3 regions of the Monashia sp. HAY1-11D genome follow, and region 3 is predicted to be linked to each of the others. Evidence: predicted binding sites of a transcription regulator. Region 3 holds the regulator's gene; each other region holds the start of a gene.
What was found. Region 3 encodes LexA, which represses DNA repair genes until DNA is damaged. Its sites were predicted from a motif close to TCGAACANNTGTTCGA; they were not measured.

Region 1 (6,220 bases), 910 kb from region 3:
GCGGCGTGTCCTACATCATGAAGTCCGAGCACCAGATGGACCTGCCGCGGCGCCTGCAGATCGAGTTCTCCGGCGTCGTCCAGCGAGGCGTCGACCAGGACGGCGGCGAGGTCTCGCCGGCGGCGCTGTGGGCCCGGTTCCAGGACGAGTACCTGCCGAACCCGGCTGCTCCGTGGGGCCGGTTCGACCTCGTCAACGTCGTCACGGACTCGACCGTCGACGGTGCGAGCACCATCGAGGCGACCGTCACCGACCGTGGCGAGCCGGTGACGGTGAGCGGCACCGGCAACGGACCCATCGCCGCGTTCGTCGCGGCCCTGGGCACCATCGAGGGCACGCCCGACGTCCGCGTCCTCGACTACGCCGAGCACGCGCTGTCCGCCGGTGGCGACGCCCGGGCCGCCGCCTACGTCGAGTGCGCCGTCGGCGACCGCGTCCTCTGGGGTGTCGGCGTCGACTCCTCGATCGTCACCGCGTCCATCAAGGCCATCGTGTCGGCCGTCAACCGCGCCGAACGCGACGCCGCCGCCGCCACCTCGGTCCCCGGCGCCTGACCTGCCGAGCCCGTTCCGCGACGGCCCGGGGCCCCGTGCCCCGGGCCGGCGCCGACCCGGCGCTCCGGTAGGTTCTGGGCCCATGGACTCCGCCCTCGGCCGGACGCTGCTCCGGCTCGTCGGCGCCGGCCTGCTCGCGGTCGCCCTCGTCGGGTTGCTCGCTCCGCGCGCCGTCAACACCCCGCACCGCTGGTACGTCGTCGTGCCGGCCTGCGTCGTGCTGCTGGTGCTCGCGACGTTCGTCCGCGCGCCGCGGTGGGTCCACGGCCGATGGGTCGTCCCTGTCGTCTCCGCGGCCGGTGGGGTCGTCGCGACGCTCGTGGGGCTCGCGGGACGCTACGACTACGGCTGGGACGCCCGCGTCGCCCTCGACCTCGCGCGCGACCTGCACGCCGGTCGCCCGCTCGGCGACGCCGGCTACGACTACCTCTCGCTCTACCCCAACAACCTCCCGCTCCTCGCGATCGACCGCGGCGGCGTCGAGCTCGGCTCGCTCCTCGGGCTCGCGCCCGATGCCGTCCTGATCACCCTGAACGGGGCCTGCGTCGCAGTGACGCTGCTGGCGGTGGGTGCCATGGTGCGTCGGGCTCGTGGCGCCGCCGCTGCGGTCGCCGCCCAGCTGGGCACGCTCGTCCTCGTCGGGACGAGCCCGTGGCTCGCCGTGCCCTACACCGACTACTACGCGATGCCGTTCCTCGCGGTCGGGGTCGCGCTCGCCGGCCGCGCGCTGCTCCCCGGAGTGCGTGACGCCCCCCGCGCGTCGCCCGGCTCGCGCACCGCTCGCGCGCTGACGTGGGTGGCCGCCGCCGTCTGCTACGGGATCGCCTACGCGATCAAGACGACGCCCGCGGTCGCCGTCATCGCGACGGTGCTCACCGTCGTCGTGGCGGTGTTCGACGGCGACCACGCGCCCCGAGGCCGGGTCACCGCACTCGCCGCGAGCCTCGTCGCCGTCGGCGTCTTCCTCGGGATCGCCGTCGCCGCGCCCGGCGTGGCGGCGGCCGCCTCCGGCATCGAGACCGGTCGCATGCGCGCCGGCGTCTCACCTCCGGTCCTGTGGTGGGTGGCCAACGGCCTGAGCGAGCATGTCGCCCCGGACGGCGTCGTCAGCTACGGCACGTACTCGCGCGAGATGGTCGAGGCCATCGAGGGGCGCTCCCCGCAGCAGATGACCGACTACGCCCGCGCCTACATCGCCGACCGCTGGGCCGAGCGCGGGCCCGGGGGCACGCTCGCCTTCTACGCGGAGAAGGCGGCCTGGAACTGGGGCGACGGCATGTTCTGGGCCTGGGGGGAGGGAGCGGACTCGCTTCCCGGAAGGCTCGCCGACGCGGACGGTGTCGTCGGAGTCGTCCACTCGCTCAACGGTTTCCACGGGACCGCGTACGGGTGGCGAGTCGACCTCACCCAGGCGCTGTGGCTGGCGGTGCTGCTGGTCGGGGGCGTCGGACTGCTGCGGGCTCCCTACCGGCGCGACGTGCTGCTCGTCGCCCTCGCCGTGCTCGGCATCGCGGCGTTCACGCTGCTGTTCCAGGGACGGTCCCGCTACGTGTTCACCTTCGCACCGCTCGTCGTCGCGCTCGCCGCGATGACCCGGACGGGCGTCGGGACGCGGCGTCGCCGGCCGCGTGGTTCCGACGCCGCGTGCGCCGCGGGCTGACGCGTCCGGTCAGTCGATCGAGCCCCGCACGACCGCGTCGACCGCCGACAGGGCGTCCGGGTCGCCGGTACGCGCCAGCTCGCCGGCCATCGGCCGGTTCCACAGCCAGCAGTCGAGGTCGGCGGCGGTGCCGCACACCTGGGGCGCCGACGCTTTCGAGGCGTCCGACCCGTCCGAGAGGTCCGTGCCTGCCTCGATGGTGGGCCCGTCGGCGACGAGGAACCGCAGCAGGTCGATGTCGCGGCCCTCGTAGGTGCCGGTGACACGTACCGGGGTGACGGTCCACGTGTGCATCGTGTCGACGGTGACGACGGTGACCGGCGCCCCGAGCGGCGCGTGCTCGAGCCCCGGCTCGGGCTCGTAGCCGCGCATGATGCGAAGGGCCTCGTCGACCCCGTCGGCCGCGAGCCGGGCGTCGATCGCGGCGCGGTCCTCCGGGGCGATGCCCGCGGTGGCCTCGGCGTCGAGGCGGTGCACGAGGGCCTCGTGGGCCTGCCTGCGGCGGATGTAGCCGGCGGTGTGCTCGTCGGCCCACATCCACAGCTCGGTGTCGGGTGGGAGCTGCGAGAGCTGCTCGTGCAGCCGGCCGCTCGACGCGTCGAAGGCCTCGACGAGGGCGGCACGGTCCTCCGGTCGCGGCGGCCGCGCGTCGCCGTGCGCCTCGACCTGCTCGGCCGTCGTCAGGCGGTTCTCGGCGATCTCACCCCAGAACCACTGGACGTCGGCGAGGTGCCACAGCAGGTCGTCGGCGTCCCAGTCCGGGCACGTCGGCACGGTGGTCCCGGCCGGTACGCCGGCGAGGACCTCGCGGAAACGGGCCGACTCGGCGGCGAGGTGGTCGAGGAAGGGAAGGTCTGCACCCGATGGGGCAGAGGGCATGCGGACTCCTTGGTCGTGCGAGCGGTCAGCGGACTCCCGCGACGCGGAACTGGACGGAGATGCGGGGCCCCAGCGGCTCGGAGGTCTTCGGGACCGCATGGTCCCACGTGCGCTGGCAGGAGCCGCCCATCACCACGAGGTCACCATGGCCCAGGGGGTAGCGCAAGCTCTTCTGCGTCGTGCCGGGGATCGCACCACCGTCGCGCGGGCGCAGGGCGAGCACCCTCGGCGACCCGAGCGACAGGATCGCGACCATCGTGTCGCTGTCTCTGGAGCGCCCGATGCGGTCACCGTGCCAGGCGACGCTGTCGTGACCGTCGCGGTACAGGCACAGCCCCGCCGTGACGAACGGCTCGCCCAGCTCGCTCGCGTAGTGCGCGCTCAGTGCGTCGCGGGCCTGGTCGAGCAGGGGGTGCGGGAGGCGTTCTCCGGCCGCGTAGAACTTCGTGAGCCGCGGGACGTCCACGACGTTGTCGTACATCTGCCGCCGCTCGGCGTGCCAGGGCACGTCGTGCAGGAGGGCCGAGAACAGCGCGTCGCCCGCCGCCAGCCAGCCGGGCCGTACGTCCACCCACGCCCCGTGGGCCAGGGCGTGGCGGCGCAGGCCGGTGCCGACGTCGCGCAGCGTCATCTCGTCGGTGAGGTCGAGCAGCGACCCCTGAAGGGTGAGGTCCATGCCGCCACTGTAACGTACGAGGTCGAACACGTGTTCGAGACGACGCACGGATCTCGATGGCCGGTGCAGCGGTCCTCCCGGGCGCCGGCGCGGTGGCGTGGGAGCCTGCGGCGCGTGCGCGCGTCGTGACGCCGCCCGCGGGGGAGAATGGACCCATGCCCCTCTACCGCGACGAGGCGATCGTCCTGCGCACGCACAAGCTGGGCGAGGCCGACCGCATCATCACGATGCTGACCCGCACCCGCGGGCGCGTGCGGGCCGTCGCCAAGGGCGTCCGGCGGACGAAGTCTCGGTTCGGCTCACGTCTCGAACCGGGCATGGTCGTCGACGTCCAGTGCTACGAGGGGCGCAACCTCGACACCGTGACCCAGGTCGAGACCCTCGCGCCGTACGGCGACGCGATCGCCCGCGACTACACGGCCTACACGTGCGCGACGTCGATGCTCGAGACGGCGCTGCAGCTGACCGAGGAGCACGAGCCGCAGACCCAGCAGTACCTCCTCCTCGCCGGGGCGCTGCGCTCCCTCGCCGAGCGCACCCACGAGCCCGGCCTCGTCCTCGACGCGTACCTGCTGCGCTCCCTCGCCGTCGCCGGTTGGGCGCCGAGCTTCGTCGACTGTGCGCGCTGCGGCGCCGACGGACCGCACCGCGCCTTCAACGTCCAGGCGGGTGGGGCGGTGTGCTCCTCGTGCCGGCCGCCCGGCTCGACGGCGCCCGCGCCGGAGACGTTCGAACTGCTCGCTGCCCTGCTCTCGGGCGACTGGGACCTCGCCGACGAGAGCGACCCGCGCCACCGCCGGCAGGGCAACGGCATGGTGTCGGCGTTCCTCCAGTGGCACATCGAGCGGGGGCTACGCTCCCTACGGCTCGTCGAGCGCGCCTGAGCCCGAAGCCGATCCGTCCACCGCACCTCCCACCGACCGGAGAGCCATGCCCGCCGCCACCCCGTACGCCCGGCCCTTCCCGCACCCCTCGGGAGCCACCGCCCCGGTCATCCCGGCCGGTGCGCTGCCCGGACACGTCGCGATCGTCATGGACGGCAACGGCCGGTGGGCCAACCAGCGCGGGCTGCCGCGCACCAAGGGCCACGAGGCGGGAGAGGCGTCGCTGCTCGACGTCGTCGCGGGCGCCATCGAGGTCGGGGTCACCCACCTGTCCGCGTACGCCTTCTCGACGGAGAACTGGCGCCGGTCGCCCGAGGAGGTGCGCTTCCTCATGGGCTTCAACCGCGACGTCATCCGCCGCCGCCGCGACCAGCTGCACGAGTGGGGCGTGCGGATGCGGTGGGTCGGGCGCGCGCCGCGACTGTGGCGCTCGGTGATCAAGGAGCTCGAGGTCGCCCAGGAGCTGACGCAGCACAACACCGGGCTGACTCTCTACTTCTGCGTCAACTACGGCGGTCGCGCCGAGATCGCCGACGCCGTCCAGCGGATCGCCCACGACGTCAAGGACGGTCGCCTCCGGCCCGGCTCGGTCGACGAGAGGACGATCAAGAGGTACCTCGACGAGCCGACGATGCCCGACGTCGACCTGTTCGTGCGCTCCTCGGGTGAGCAGCGCACGAGCAACTTCCTGCTGTGGCAGTCGGCGTACGCCGAGATGGTGTTCCAGAACCGGCTGTGGCCCGACTACGACCGCCGCGATCTGTGGGCCGCCATCGAGGAGTACGTCGCCCGCGACCGACGGTACGGCGGCGCGGTCGACGCCCCCACCCCGTCCTGACGACGGCGCACCACAGGCGCGCAGCTCGGGAGCGGAGCGCCGGGTGGGGTGGGCCTCAGCGGTCGACGAGGACGACGTCGTACGTGCTCGCCGTGGGCGGGAACCCGGTGTCGAACTTCGCGTTGACGACCGCGAGCCGGTCACCGAACCGCGCGACGGTCGTCGGGATCTCGAAGCTGTCGCTCGTCACCGTGCGCAGCAGCCGTCCCGAGGACAGGTCGCCGGAGAGGCGGAACTCGGAGACCTCGTTGGAGAAGTTCTGCACGGCGTAGACGGTCCGTCCCTCGAGCAGGATGCCGTCCACGTTCGGCACGCTGACCCCGGCGATCGTCGCGCTCCGGCCGGTGACGGGATCCACGGTGATGAGCGTTCCGGAGTTGCTGTGCGCGACGACGAGCGTCCTGCCGTCGGCGGTCGCCTGGATGCCGTTGTTGTTGAAGCCCGGGAGCACGACGGCGGCCGGACCGTGCAGGTCGAGCGTCCGAGCCGCGCCGAGGGCTCCGCTCGGGCTGACCGGGACGAAGTAGAGCCTGGCCTGGGCCGAGTCGGTGAACCAGGCACCTGTCTTCGTCAACGCGACGTCGTTGATGACCGAGGTGGTGGTGCTCAGCTGGTACGTGGCGACCGAGGCGCCGGTGTCCACGTCGTACACGTAGGCCTGCCCGGTGAAACCGCCGGCGACGAAGAGCAGCCGATGCGCCAGGTCGACCCGCAGCCCGAGGGCCATCC
Region 2 (6,220 bases), 2.2 Mb from region 3:
GTCGGTGCCGTCCTGCGCCCGAGCACCACGGTCATCCGCAACGACGGCGTCCTCGGCATCTTCCGGCCGGTCGACTCCATCGAGGACGACAGCGACCGCAAGCTCGTCGAGGACCTCGCCGCCGAGGTCGCCCGGCTGCAGAAGGAGAACGACGCCCTGCGCGCGCAGGTCGCGTCCCTGCAGGGCGAGGGCCGCCACTACGACGAGCTCGGCACCGCGATCGCCAACGCCACCGACCAGCTGCAGCGCCAGCTCTCCGAGTCCTCCAACGGCGTCACCCGCTTCGCGCTGCGCGAGGTGCAGCTCGACACCAGGGTGAGCCTCGACCTCGACGAGCTCGGCAACCTGCGCTACCGCTTCCCGACGCCGGGGGCCCCGGAGGACGCGTCGGTCGGGCGGCTCGCCATGACCATCGTGCCGATCCCCGTCGAGAACGCCGAGGCGGCGTCACTGCTGCGCCCGTCGGTGCCGCTCGAGACTCTGCCGTCCGTCGACGCGGCGGGCCGCAAGGCGCTCGCCGCCGCGGGGCTCTTCCGCGCCGGCGACCTCGTCAGCGTCGGCTCGCGCGCCCGCGTCGCGACCGAGCTGCAGCGCCGCCTCGGCGTCGACCGGGCGACGCTGCGTACCTGGGTCAGCGAGGCCGAGCTCGTGACGCTGCCGGGCGCCACGGGCAGGCACGTGACCGTGCTGCGTGCGGCCGGTTTCGACTCGCTCGCGGCCGTCGGTGCCGCGTCGGTCGAGGACCTCGTGGCGCGTTTCGACGAGGCCGCCGGTTCCGTGCCGGGCGCCACGCCGCTCGACGCCGAGCTCGCCGCGCAGTGGGTGGCCGCGGCCGCCGCGTCCCGACGCGGATAGACGCGTCGGCCGGCCGGTCACCGGGTACGGGGTCGACATGAGCGACGACACCGGCTACGACGCCGAGCAGGACCAGGACTCCGAGCCCACGATGACGGCCCCCGAGGAGGGCCGCCCAGACGGCTTGGACGCGCTGCATCCCGACCAGGGGCAGTCCACGTCAGCCGTGCCCGACGAGGATCGCGAGGCCGGCGGCCAGCCGCCGGAGGACACGGACGCGGAGGTGCTCGAGGCCCAGCAGGAGGAGAGCCCCGCCGACGAATGACCGCCGACGAGTGACCGCGGCGGACTCACCACGGCCGAGCCACCGGATCCGAGGTCACCGCCGCGTGACCGGCGTGGCCGACCGGGGCGCGGCGGTGGGTCCTAGGTACGCAGAGGGTGACGGCGCGGCGGGGTGAAGTCGACGAGGCCGAGGTGCAGGACGCCGCCCGTGGGCGCGGCGTAGCGGCGACCGAGCCGTGGACGTGGCCGGCCCGGCGGTGCACCGCAGTCCGGTCGCGCACCGGGTCGGACCGACGGCCCGGTCGAGAGGACCGGACGAGCCTGACCACCTGAACCGGTCGGCTCGGCCCGGCTCCCGGTATGGGAGGTGCGGCGCATCGGGCCGATGGGGCGCCCGAGCCGCGTCGTGAACTCCAGGTCCTCGGGGGCAGCAGGGTCGCCCACGACGGTGAACTCGCCGCGGTGGTGCGCGTCGTGGTGGAAGGGGCACAGCGACAGGAGGTTCGCCAGGTCGGTGGCACCGCCGTCGCGCCAGTGGACCAGGTGGTGGACCTCGACGAAGGCGGTCGCGCCGCAGCCCGGAAAGCGGCAGCCGCGGTCACGGTCGTCCACGAGGACCTTGGTGCGGTGGGGCACCACCCGCTGACTGCGCCCGACGTTGATGGGGCGGCCCTCGGTCGTCCACACCGGTGTCAGGTTGCCGTCGCACGTGAGCCCGTCCACGACGCCTCGGGGCAGGCGCGGCGTGCCGGTGAGCCAACCCCCGTCGGTGTCGAGGAAGACGTGGACGCGGTAGCGCGAGCGTCGCCCCGGCGTCGCGCCACCTTCCAGTGACCGCTCGGCCATGAGGGTGAGCGCGTCGGCCCACGTGACGCCGGGGTGTCCACCGGCGGCCTCGTCGACGAGGAGAGCCGGAGTGCTGTCCTCGCTCGACCCGGCGGTGTGGAAGAGATGGTCTCGGGCCTCGCGCAGCGCTGCCTCGACGAGGGCCCCGATCTCCGGTGGGGCGTCGTAGCGCAGCCGGAACCGGCCCTCTTCATCGGTGCCCATGGACAGCGACGGCGGCGCGACCGGTGCCCGACGGGACTCGGCCTGCTCGGAGGGCTGGATCTCGCCCTCGGTGTCGAACGTCTCCGGCTCGAGCGTGAAGTCGTAGCGGCTGACGGTGCGGTGCAGCGGGGTGACCGTCGCGTGCGTGGCGAACTCCGCAACCGTCGCGTCGAACTCGGGCGGGGTGTGCCGCGCCACCACGGCCGCCTGGTCGAGCGAGAGCCGACCGTCGTGCAGGGCAGCCGAGGTCAGTGGCAGCTCGCCGGCCCGGCGCGCGATCAGCACGATCGCCCGCGCCTGGCCGCGCGAGAGGCCCGCCCGCACCATGAGCCAGTGCTCGGGCGAGCGGATGCTGGAGGCCTGCCAGGACCCCTCGGTCAGGGCGTGCTCGACGAGCCGGACGAGGCGCCCGTGCGCGTCGTGGAGGTCGGCGGCGAGGGCCGCGACGAGCTCCCAGCCCGCCTCGATCGCCGCCGTCGCCATGCCCCAATCGTCCAAGTGTTCGAAGCGGCGGCCCAGACTTCTCCACAGCGATGAGGTCGCGCGCGACGCGGCGCCGTCGACCTGACGACGGTCCCAGCACCCGTTGCCTCAGTAGCTTCTCGTGGCGATGGCGTCGACGGACGGCGTCACGGATGACGACCACGATCACCCGATGCGTCGTGGGGCCGAACGTGCCCGGGCCTCCGCGGGCCGGTGATGGTCGTCGTCCGGAACGACGGGACGGCTGCCGAGGCCCCGGCCGTCAGGTCCGGTTCGTCCGCGCGAGGCCGCTACCGTCGGAGCCATGACGGCACCCGACAGCGTCGTCCGGCTCGTCCGGTCGACCGCGCTCACCGACACCGCGCCCTACGCGTACGCGTCGACGACGAACGGGCCCGCTCGCCTCGTCTTCACGGCAGGGGCCTGTCCCCTCGACGCCGACGGGGCCACGGTGGCGCCCGGCGACATCGCGGCCCAGGCACGGCAGTGCATCGACAACCTCGTCACAGCCCTCGCCGAGTCCGGCGCCCGTCTGGTCGACGTCGTCTACACGCGTGTCCTCGTGGCGACGACTGTGCGCGAGGACCTCGTCACCGCCTGGACGGTCGTCCACGACGCGTTCGGCGAGCACGAGGTGCCGAGCACCCTGCACGGCGTCACCGTGCTCGGCTACGCCGACCAGCTCGTCGAGATCGAGGCCGTGGCCGCCCTTCCCGGCGCCTGACTCGGCGTCCGACGCCCGTGGGCGGGCTCAGACGGGCGGGTCGGGCTCGTGGGTGGTGACGATGTCGTTGGCGGCGGCCCATGCCGTGATGTCGCGCTTCTCGATCGCGGTCGCCATGAGGTCGGGGAAGCGGTCGGGGGTGCACGCGAACGCCGGGACGCCGACGGCCGCCAGCGCGGCCGCGTGCTCCGCGTCGTAGCTCGGGCTGCCCGAGTCGCTGAGCGCGAGCAGGGCGACCATCGTCGCACCGGAGGCGACGACCGAGGACGCCCGCCGCACCATCTCCTCGGCGATGCCGCCCTCGTAGAGGTCGCTGATGAGCACGAGGATCGTGTCGGCGGGCTGCTCGATGAGCGACTCGCAGTACGCCAGGGCCCGGTTGATGTCGGTGCCGCCACCGAGCTGCACGCCGAAGAGGACGTCGACGGGGTCGTCGAGCTCGTCGGTCAGGTCGACGACCTGGGTGTCGAAGACGACGAGCCTCGTCTCGACCGACCGCAGCGAGGCGAGCACCGCCCCGAAGACGCTCGCGTACACGACCGACTCGGCCATCGACCCGGACTGGTCGATGCAGAGGATGACCTGGCGCTCGACGCGGTGGGCCCGGCGCGCGTACCCGACGAGCCGCTCGGGCACGACGGTCCGCAGGTCGGGCTGGTAGTGCCGCAGGTTGGCCGCGATGGTGCGGTTCCAGTCGATGTCGGAGTGCCGCGGGCGGCGGGTGCGGGCCGCGCGGTTCAGCGCCCCGGTGACGGCCTCGACGGTCCGCTGCCTCAGCCGCTCCTCGAGCTGGTCGGTGACGGTGCGCACGACGCCCCGGGCGGTGGCGCGGGACCGCTCGGGGATGACGCGACCCAGGCCGACGAGCGTCGAGACGAGGTTGACGTCGGGCTGGACGGCCTCCATGAGCTTCCGGCTCGAGGAGCAGCTGGGTCAGGCCGAGCCGGTCCATCGCGTCGGCCTGCATGACCTGCACGACCGAGGACGGGAAGTAGCCCCGGATGTCGCCGAGCCACCGCGCCACCCGGGGCGCGGACGCGCCGAGCCCGCCCTTGCGCTGCCCGTCGTACAGCTCGCGCAGCGCCTCGTCGCGCTTGACGTCGTCCGCGTCGAGCGACGCCGCGTCGCCGATGCCGTCGGCCTCCTCGCCACCGAGGACGAGACGCCAGCGGGTCAGCCGGTCGCGACGCGTCGGGGTGACGCTGCCGGTCGCCGGAGCGCCGGCCTCCGGCGTCGGGTCGTCGTCGCTCATCGCGGGCCCCCCACGGTCTCGAGCCCGAGCAGGCGGGCGACGGTGGCGACGGCCGGCGCCGCACGCTCGAGGTCGACGGATGCCGGGGCGTCCTCCGCATCGGCGCGGCCGCCCGTGCCGAGCGCGGTCAGGTGCCGGCCGATGAGCCGGCGTTCGGCCTGCTCGTACCGCGAGAACGTCCGTCGGACGAGGGGCAGCAGGTCCTCGAAGACGGCGTCGGGCACGCCGGCGAGCCAGTCGTCGATGAGGGCGAGGAGCGTGTCGTCGGTGACGAGGAGCAGCGCCTCCCCCGTGAGGAACCCGTCGACCCAGGCGGCGGTCGCCGGTGCGCTCGCGCCGGTCGACAGCCGTCGGCTCAGCCGGCCGGCGGCCTCGTCGCGCGCCAGCTGTCCGGCGTCGAGCAGGAGGCGGTTGGCGCGTCCGCCCACGGCCCCGTGGATGCTCTCGTCGGCGGCGACCGCGGCCAGGGCCCGCTGCCACGGCTCGCGCAGGTCCGGCAGGTCGAGGAGCGCGACGCCGCGGTCGGCGGCCTCGACCGCGGCGCGCATCGCGGCGGCCGCGTCGTCGTCGAGCGACGCGCACGCCGACCGCAGGCCGACCGAGGCCCGGACCACGACGGTGCGCAGCACGTGCTCGACCTCGCCGACGTCGACGCCGCGCACGTCGCCGTAGCGGCACGTGCGGGCCAGCGGCTCGACGGTGTCGAGGAGGGCCCGGGTGTCGTGCTGGCGGGCGGTGCGGTCGGCCAGAGCCGCGACGACGGCCCGCAGCGCGCCGGGCAGCTCGGCGAGGAGGCACTGCTCGACGAGGGCCCCGAGGCGGCCGAGGTCGTCGGTACTGCCGGCCTCGTCGGCGACCTTGGCCTCGGCGGCGCTCTGCACCGTGTTGCCCCAGAGGCTCGCCTCGACGACCGACACGGCGAGCTCGGGGTCCCACTCCAGCTGCCACGCCTCCTTGAAGGTGCCCGTGGACCGGCCGGCGTCGACCTGCTCGCCCCACGGGACCCCGAGCAGCCGCAGCCGGTGCAGGAGCACCGAGCGAGCCAGCTGCGCCTCGCGCCGCAGGTCCAGCTGCACGGTCGTCGCCGAGGCGGAGGGCTTGAGCCGCAAGGACCTCTGCTGTCGGGCCAGGTCGGACGCGAGGGGCACCATCGGGGTCGAGTCGGGCACCCGACCGAGCAGCTCGCCGACGACGATGCGCCGGTCGACGAGCCGCAGCGGCAGGTCCGACCCGTCGGTGAGCACAGCGCGAGCCGAGTCGGTCAGCTCGGCGAGGCCCACCGACGGGCGGCCTCGCACCGCGGCGAGCGCGTCGGCCAGCCGGGTGGCCTCCACGACGGCGGCCGTCGAGGTGTCGAGGTCCTCCTCGCGCAGCGCCCGCGCCACGCGGACGAACCACGAGGGCACGACCTCGTCCTCGGGCGTGACGAACAGGTGCTGGTACCAGCCGGGTGAGCGGACGCCCGCGCCGTAGCCGCTCGCGTACGCGAGGCGCGCGGCGGTCCACGGCGCCCAGGTCGCGGCGACCTTGACCCTGGGCAGCTTCGCGAGGAGGGCGTTGTCGCGCCCCGCCGGGGGGAACGTGTCGGGGTCGAGCACCGGGGCGTGGAAGGCGCCGCACACGACGGCGAC
Region 3 (6,220 bases):
GGGTTGAGCACGCTGCGATCGATGCTGGTCAGCACCTCGTCGGCCTGGGGAGCCTCGTACCCCATCCAGGTGACTATCGCGACGTCCGTACCATTCGCCTCGGTGAGGGCCTGACGGCGGAGCGGCGCGAAGAGGTCGTCATAGCGCTCGAGGTCGCCCCGGGCCGTCGTCCCCATGCCCCCGACGAAGGTGACGACGTGCTCCGCCCGGTCCACGTCGCCCTGCGCGAGGACCACCTTGACGTCGGCGCCGGTGGCATCGACGAGCACGAGCCGGCGAGCCACCCCGTCCCGACGCCCGATCACGGCGCGGATCGCCCGCAGGTCCTCGACACGGTCGCGAGTCCGGGCCACGGCGCCCGCCGTCCGCCGGCTCCGCGGGTCGCGGCGGGCAGCCTCGTAGGCGCTCGACGCCGCTCGTTCTGCCTCCGCGAGGAGGACGAGGTTCGCCTCGTGCCGCGCTACGGCCGGGATGCCGTCACGCGCACCGACCCACTGCGGGTGCTCGTGGACGACGGCGTTGCGCTCCGCCTCGGTGAGGCAGCGCCACCAGGCGGCGGACGCGTAGGCGCCGGACGCGTCGTGGACGACGACCGGAGGCACCGGCACGGGCGGGGTGCTCCTCGCGGCTAGAAGATCCATCGCGGACCGACCACCGCGCGCGCCGGAGAGGAGGTCCGCCGCGAGGCCGGCATCGACGTCTGTCGCGATGCGCACGGCCTGACGGAGGTAGGTGTGGACCTCCTCGCGCAGCAGCTCGTCGCGTCGAGCGCGGTGGGCCTCGAGGACCGGGTCGAGACCGGTCGCGCGCACGGGCAGGAACAGCGTGCCGTCGTGTCCGAGCCAGGCGCGGTCGGAGGCCGCGCGCTCGTCGGCCCGGGCGAGCAGGTCCTGGGCGGCCTGGAGGCGGGTGGCGCCGTCCTGCAAGGCGGTGGACGACGCCGCCAGGCACGCCGCGAGGCGGGCGAGGCCGGCGACGAGGGTCACCTGCCGTTCGGCGGCCGCGCTCGACGCCGGTCCCGACCACGTCGAGCCCCGGCGATGCAGCAGGTCCGCGACGACGGCCTGGACCTCGAGGCGGCTCTGCGTGAGACGGCGGGCGGCGAGCTCGAGGGCACCGGGACGAGCCGTCCGCACGCGAGCGACGTCGAACGTCGTCACGGCGCACCGTCACCGGACGGGTTCGTGAACGCCCGGGCGGCGGCATGCTCGACCGCGGAGTAGAGCCTCGAGGCCTCCTGGAGGGCCGACCCGAGGCCGAGCAGCTCCACACGGGCCTCACGAAGACGTTCTCGCCAGGCGAGCGAGATCCGGGAGACGGATGCGGCGAGCATGCCGCCGGCGAGCGCCACCCCGACCGGCTCGACCGCGAGGTCCGGCCTCACCACGGTCAGGCGCGCGAGCGCCCAGTCTGCCGTCGCGGCGGCGTCGTCGACCGTGCCCGTGTCCACCTCGTACCGCATGCGCGCTCCCCTTCCCGAGATCCCCACGGTAGGAAGGACATCGCTCGCGGGCAGAGGTGCATCCACAGGCCCGGGGACCGGCGCCCAGCGTCCATGCCTCATCCACAGGGCGGCCGAAGCCGGACACAGCAGGACGCCGCACCCGAAGGGGTGCGGCGTCCGGGCCACCAGACGGGGTCGAAGCGCCTGGAGGGCCAGCCGCTGAAGGTGGAGCCAACGCGGCGGTCGGGGGACGTGCCGGGAGGCGGCACGAACGGCGACGTCAGGGAGCCGGGATGACGAGCCGCTGGCCCGTGTGGATCATCGACGTCGAGAGGGAGTTGGCCAGCTGCAGCTCGACGACCCCCTCGCGCACCGGAAGGCCCGGGAGCTCACGAGCCGCGATGCCCGACAGGGTCTGACCTGACTCGACCGTGATCGTGCGCGGTGCACCCGTGGCCGAGGCGAGCTGACCGGCGAGGCCGATCCCGAGGGCGAGGACCACGGCGCCGACGAAGAGCGTCACGACGAGGCGGCCGAACCGCGTCAGGCGCATCCGCGGGCGGGCGGCACGGGCGGCCCGCACGGCGGCGCGTCCGGTGGGAACGAGGACGAGCTGCGGCCGCGAGACGAAGTCGGACTCCCCGACCTCCGTCTCCCGCTGCCGGCGAACGGCTTCGATGGCGACCACGCTCATGCTGACCTCCCCTTGCTGCTGACTTGCGAACATGTGTTCGATAGAACGCCTGTACGAGTTGTAGCACGTCTGGTCGATGAAGTCGAGACATGCTTCGAACAGGTGTTTGGCAACTGTGTTCGAACCCCGTACGCTTTCCTCACACCACCAACCACACCAGTCACCACTGACACTGGCCTCGCGAGCGCCGGGACCGGGGTGCCTGGGGCCGCCGACGAAGGGGACACCATGGGCGTGACCGAGCTTCCCGACCGCGACAAGGGCGATGGGCTGACGATGCGCCAGCGGCGCGTGCTCGAGGTGATCCGCAACTCCGTCGACCGACGCGGCTACCCGCCGAGCATGCGCGAGATCGGTGAGGCCGTCGGGCTCGCCAGCCCGTCGAGCGTCAGCCACCAGCTCGCCGCCCTCGAGCGCAAGGGCTACCTGCGTCGGGACCCCAACCGTCCGCGCGCCCTCGAGGTCGTCTCCCCCGACGCCGGAGACGCGACGGGGCGCCGCGGGCGCGCCGAAGCGTCCGACCAGCACGACGTCGAGACCGACTCCGGTGACACGCGCCCCGAGGCGTCGTACGTCCCCGTCCTCGGCAAGATCGCCGCCGGGGTGCCCATCACCGCCGAGGAGGTCGTCGAGGACGTCTTCCCGCTGCCCCGCCAGGTCGTCGGCGAGGGGCAGCTCTTCCTGCTCAAGGTCCAGGGCGACTCGATGGTCGACGCCGCGATCTGCGATGGCGACTGGGTGGTCGTGCGCCAGCAGCCGACTGCCGAGAACGGCGACATCGTCGCGGCGATGCTCGACAACGAGGCCACGGTGAAGACCTTCAAGCGCAAGGACGGTCACGTGTGGTTGCTGCCTCACAACGAGGCCTACGACCCGATCGACGGCGACGATGCGACGATCCTCGGAAAGGTGACCGCAGTCCTGCGTCGCGTCTGAGCAGCCCCCACCGCGGCCACATCACGGGCGCGTCGCGGATCCTCCGCGGCGCGCCGTGAGGTATCCGCACCCTGGACTCGCCACTCTGGGAGCACAGTGCCTGAGGAGGACGCCATGCCCGACCGGCCCGACCGCGACGTCGTCTTCACGTATCGCTATCTGCGGGGCGGCATGGTGGCGCTGCTGCTCATGCTGCTGCTGTCCGTCGTGCTCCAGTGGTGGTGGGGCACGAACCGGTCGTGCTGGCTGGGCTCGATCAGCGCCTACTACTTCACCCCTGCGCGCACGGTCTTCGTCGGCAGCCTCTGCGCGCTTGGCGCCGCCCTCGTCGTCTACAAGGGCCACTCGTCGGAGGAGGACGTGCTCCTCAACTTCTCCGGCTTCATGGCGTTCGTGGTCGCGATGGTGCCCACCGTCCCGGACGATCGCTGCAGCGTTGCAGGCGCGCCGAACCCGTTCGCCCTGCCCACGACGGCCATCTCCGACGCGGTCGACAACAGCGTGTGGTCCCTGGTCGCCGTGGGTCTCCTCGCCCTCGTCGTGACGGCATGGCTGCGACGCGCCGAGCTCAGGGACCCCGCACGCCGACCACCGGTGCGCACCCTGCTCGTCACCGCGGCGTGCAGTGCCGTGGTCGTGTTCGAGCTCGTGCTCTTCCTCGCGCTGCCCGACCGTTTCGTGGCCCTGAGCCACGGCATCGCCGCATCGACGATGGTGGCCGGCGTCATCGCCGTCATGGTCCTCAGCGCCTTCCGGGTCGAGGACCGACACACCTCGACCCAAGAAGCGGCGGGGTACAAGAGGTGGTACCTCGTCATCGCCGGGACCCTGGCTGCGCTGCTGGCCCTCACGGTGCTCGCACACCTGACGCTGCACGGCTTCGACCACGTGATCCTGATCTGCGAGGTCATCATCATCGTGCTGTTCTGCGCCTACTGGATCCTCCAGACCAAGGAGCTGTGGAACCTGCGCGACAGCACGGACCTCGAGGCTCGTAGGGCCGCCGCCATCGCCGAGTGACGGCCCGGTGGTTCGCCACAGCGGGTCGTCGGACGATCAGTTGCGGACGAGGACGCTCCGCGCCTCCTTGACGGTGATCGGGGTTCCCGGCTGCGGCACGGTCACCGTGTCGGGGATCGAGATCCACGCGCCGCCGTTGATGCGGAAGTCCGCGCCGAACGTCACGTCGACCCGCGACGTGTACGTGCCCGGTCTGCGGTAGGTGTGAACGATGTCGCCGTCGGGGTAGACGCCACCGGGCGAGGTGGTCGGGCCCTCGCTCGTGCCGTCCCCGAATCGGTACACGTAGCTGACGAGCTTGGGACGGATCTCGACGCGGTACCCGAACATCGTGGCCGGGTCGACGAGGTCGATCTCGCCCGGCTCAAACCCCCTGCTGGCCCAGTCGACCTTGTAGAAGGTCTTGAGGTTGACGAGCGTCGTGTTCCCCCTCGGCTGCGTGGAGATATCTGCTTGCGACCAAGCTGTATGGTGGAAAGCATTTACGATCATTGTGACTGTCGGATATGGCCGAATGCCCGGAATCATTTCTGGAAGGCACGTAGAACCCACCAGAAACCAGCCGCCGGGCTCGGGTGCACCAGAGGACCCTCCCGGCGCCCCAGAGGGATCTGGGCGCCCATTTTGGTCGACCCATATGCGCAGGACGTCCACCAATGGACCTCTGCCTTCCTCAGCTGAGTTCTTGGCGCAGGCAGCGATGGCGAATACCTGACACTCAACACTCGAGTCGCGACCACCGACGTCGCAGTAAGAGGGCCGGAGCCGGTACTTCCAGTGCGGGTGGTTGGCGTTCACGGCTGCTTCGTACTCTGCGGCCAATTGCGACGCCACCCGTCGATCTATGTTGACCGTCGTTCCGGCTTGGCCGGTATCTCCATTCACACCAGCGAGTGCCACGGTGGCAAGCGAGACTCCGCACGCGAACGTCAAAGCGACGAGGGCGCACAGTCGCGGAAACATGCGGGTCATGACGCAATCAACTTGACTTCTGACACGCGCCAGCCAGACGTACCCCATGCGAGATAGAACATCCAGTGGCTAGGCTCACGAGGGTCAGTCAGAACAAGTTTGCCAGCCCTATCTACAACATTGCTCCGCTCCTGAAAGCCCTTGAACTCAACGCGTCTCAAATCGCCGGCGGCTGAAAGGGCCGTGACCGAGGTGATGGAGACGGGATCACGGTCATACCTTTGAGTCTTCGCTTTTAGCTGCGTTGCCGTTTCAACATAGGCGCGGCAGGCCTTCGAAGAGTGCATGTCACAAAGGGGAACGAGAAGCTCGGGGGAAGGGTAGGTCCACGCACGATTCAAGGTCTTGATTACGTGGGCAACAAAAGCTTCGGCGCCGGCCTTGTCCTTGGTCTTGGCCGCGTCGGGGAGCCCGGCCGGGAAGGTGGGGCCTGCACTGGTCGCGGCGGTCGTGGGCGCCGCTGAGGTCGTGCTCGTCGTGCTCGCCGTGGTCGACGACACCGTCGTGCTCGTCTGCACCGGGGCCGGGTCGCCCCCGCCGCAGGCCGCCAGCGTCGTCGCCGCCAGCGCCAGACCAACGGCGGCGCACATCATCCTCTGTCTCAGCACGAGTCTCGGTCCCCTGTTCGGCGAATCTGTGGCCCTGCCCACCGGGCGCAAACGGGCGAAAACGTCATCGAACGCTCCCACAGATCGTGCCGCAACCGCATCCCGAGCGCCCGCCGTCGTCCACAGGCCCGTCGTCGGCACCGCGTCGGCGTCGGCGTACGAGCCGGAGCGTCGCGTCAGTGACCGAGCGCGGCGCGCAGGCGCGGCAGCGCTTCGCCGAGCGGGGCATGCAGGCGGATCGTGGCCTCGGCGTCCCCCCGCGTCGCAGAGCGGGTCACGATGGCCACCGGCACACCGGCCTGGTGCGCCCGCCGCACGAACCGGTACCCGCTCATCACGGCCAGCGATGACCCGAGGACCAGCACGGCACCCGCCGACTCCACGAGTCCGAAACACTTCTCCACCAAGGACTTCGGCACCGACTCGCCGAAGAACACGACGTCCGGCTTGACCGTGTCGTGGCCACAGACCAGGCACCGCGGCGCGTGGAACGACGCGACGAGCTCGTCGGCGAGCACGATGTCGCCGTCCGGCCGCACCTGCTCA

Region 1: AC1VM9_RS15535 (alpha-ketoglutarate-dependent dioxygenase AlkB) is a predicted target of LexA. The motif match lies at 3,792-3,807, and genes of this name have one in related genera.
Region 2: AC1VM9_RS09475 (HNH endonuclease signature motif containing protein) is a predicted target of LexA. The motif match lies at 2,621-2,636, and genes of this name have one in related genera.

Annotation. Positions count from the first base shown of each region.
Region 1 is NZ_CP200320.1:3,364,153-3,370,372, forward strand. It holds partial or broken gene leuA (2-isopropylmalate synthase) at 1-554, shown strand, start outside; gene AC1VM9_RS15525 (hypothetical protein) at 637-2,214, shown strand; gene AC1VM9_RS15530 (maleylpyruvate isomerase family mycothiol-dependent enzyme) at 2,224-3,093, opposite strand; gene AC1VM9_RS15535 (alpha-ketoglutarate-dependent dioxygenase AlkB) at 3,119-3,769, opposite strand; gene recO (DNA repair protein RecO) at 3,925-4,653, shown strand; gene AC1VM9_RS15545 (isoprenyl transferase) at 4,700-5,491, shown strand; gene AC1VM9_RS15550 (SMP-30/gluconolactonase/LRE family protein) at 5,547-6,220, opposite strand, start outside.
Region 2 is NZ_CP200320.1:2,040,073-2,046,292, forward strand. It holds gene AC1VM9_RS09465 (DUF4332 domain-containing protein) at 1-855, shown strand, start outside; gene AC1VM9_RS09470 (hypothetical protein) at 893-1,120, shown strand; gene AC1VM9_RS09475 (HNH endonuclease signature motif containing protein) at 1,222-2,613, opposite strand; gene AC1VM9_RS09480 (RidA family protein) at 2,918-3,337, shown strand; gene AC1VM9_RS09485 (VWA domain-containing protein) at 3,365-4,243, opposite strand; gene AC1VM9_RS09490 (DUF5682 family protein) at 4,586-6,220, opposite strand, start outside.
Region 3 is NZ_CP200320.1:4,278,836-4,285,055, forward strand. It holds gene AC1VM9_RS19725 (alpha/beta hydrolase) at 1-1,160, opposite strand, end outside; gene AC1VM9_RS19730 (hypothetical protein) at 1,157-1,462, opposite strand; gene AC1VM9_RS19735 (LysM peptidoglycan-binding domain-containing protein) at 1,725-2,138, opposite strand; gene lexA (transcriptional repressor LexA) at 2,367-3,074, shown strand; gene AC1VM9_RS19745 (hypothetical protein) at 3,189-4,094, shown strand; gene AC1VM9_RS19750 (PKD domain-containing protein) at 4,131-4,586, opposite strand; gene AC1VM9_RS19755 (hypothetical protein) at 5,063-5,656, opposite strand; gene AC1VM9_RS19760 (Sir2 family NAD-dependent protein deacetylase) at 5,851-6,220, opposite strand, start outside.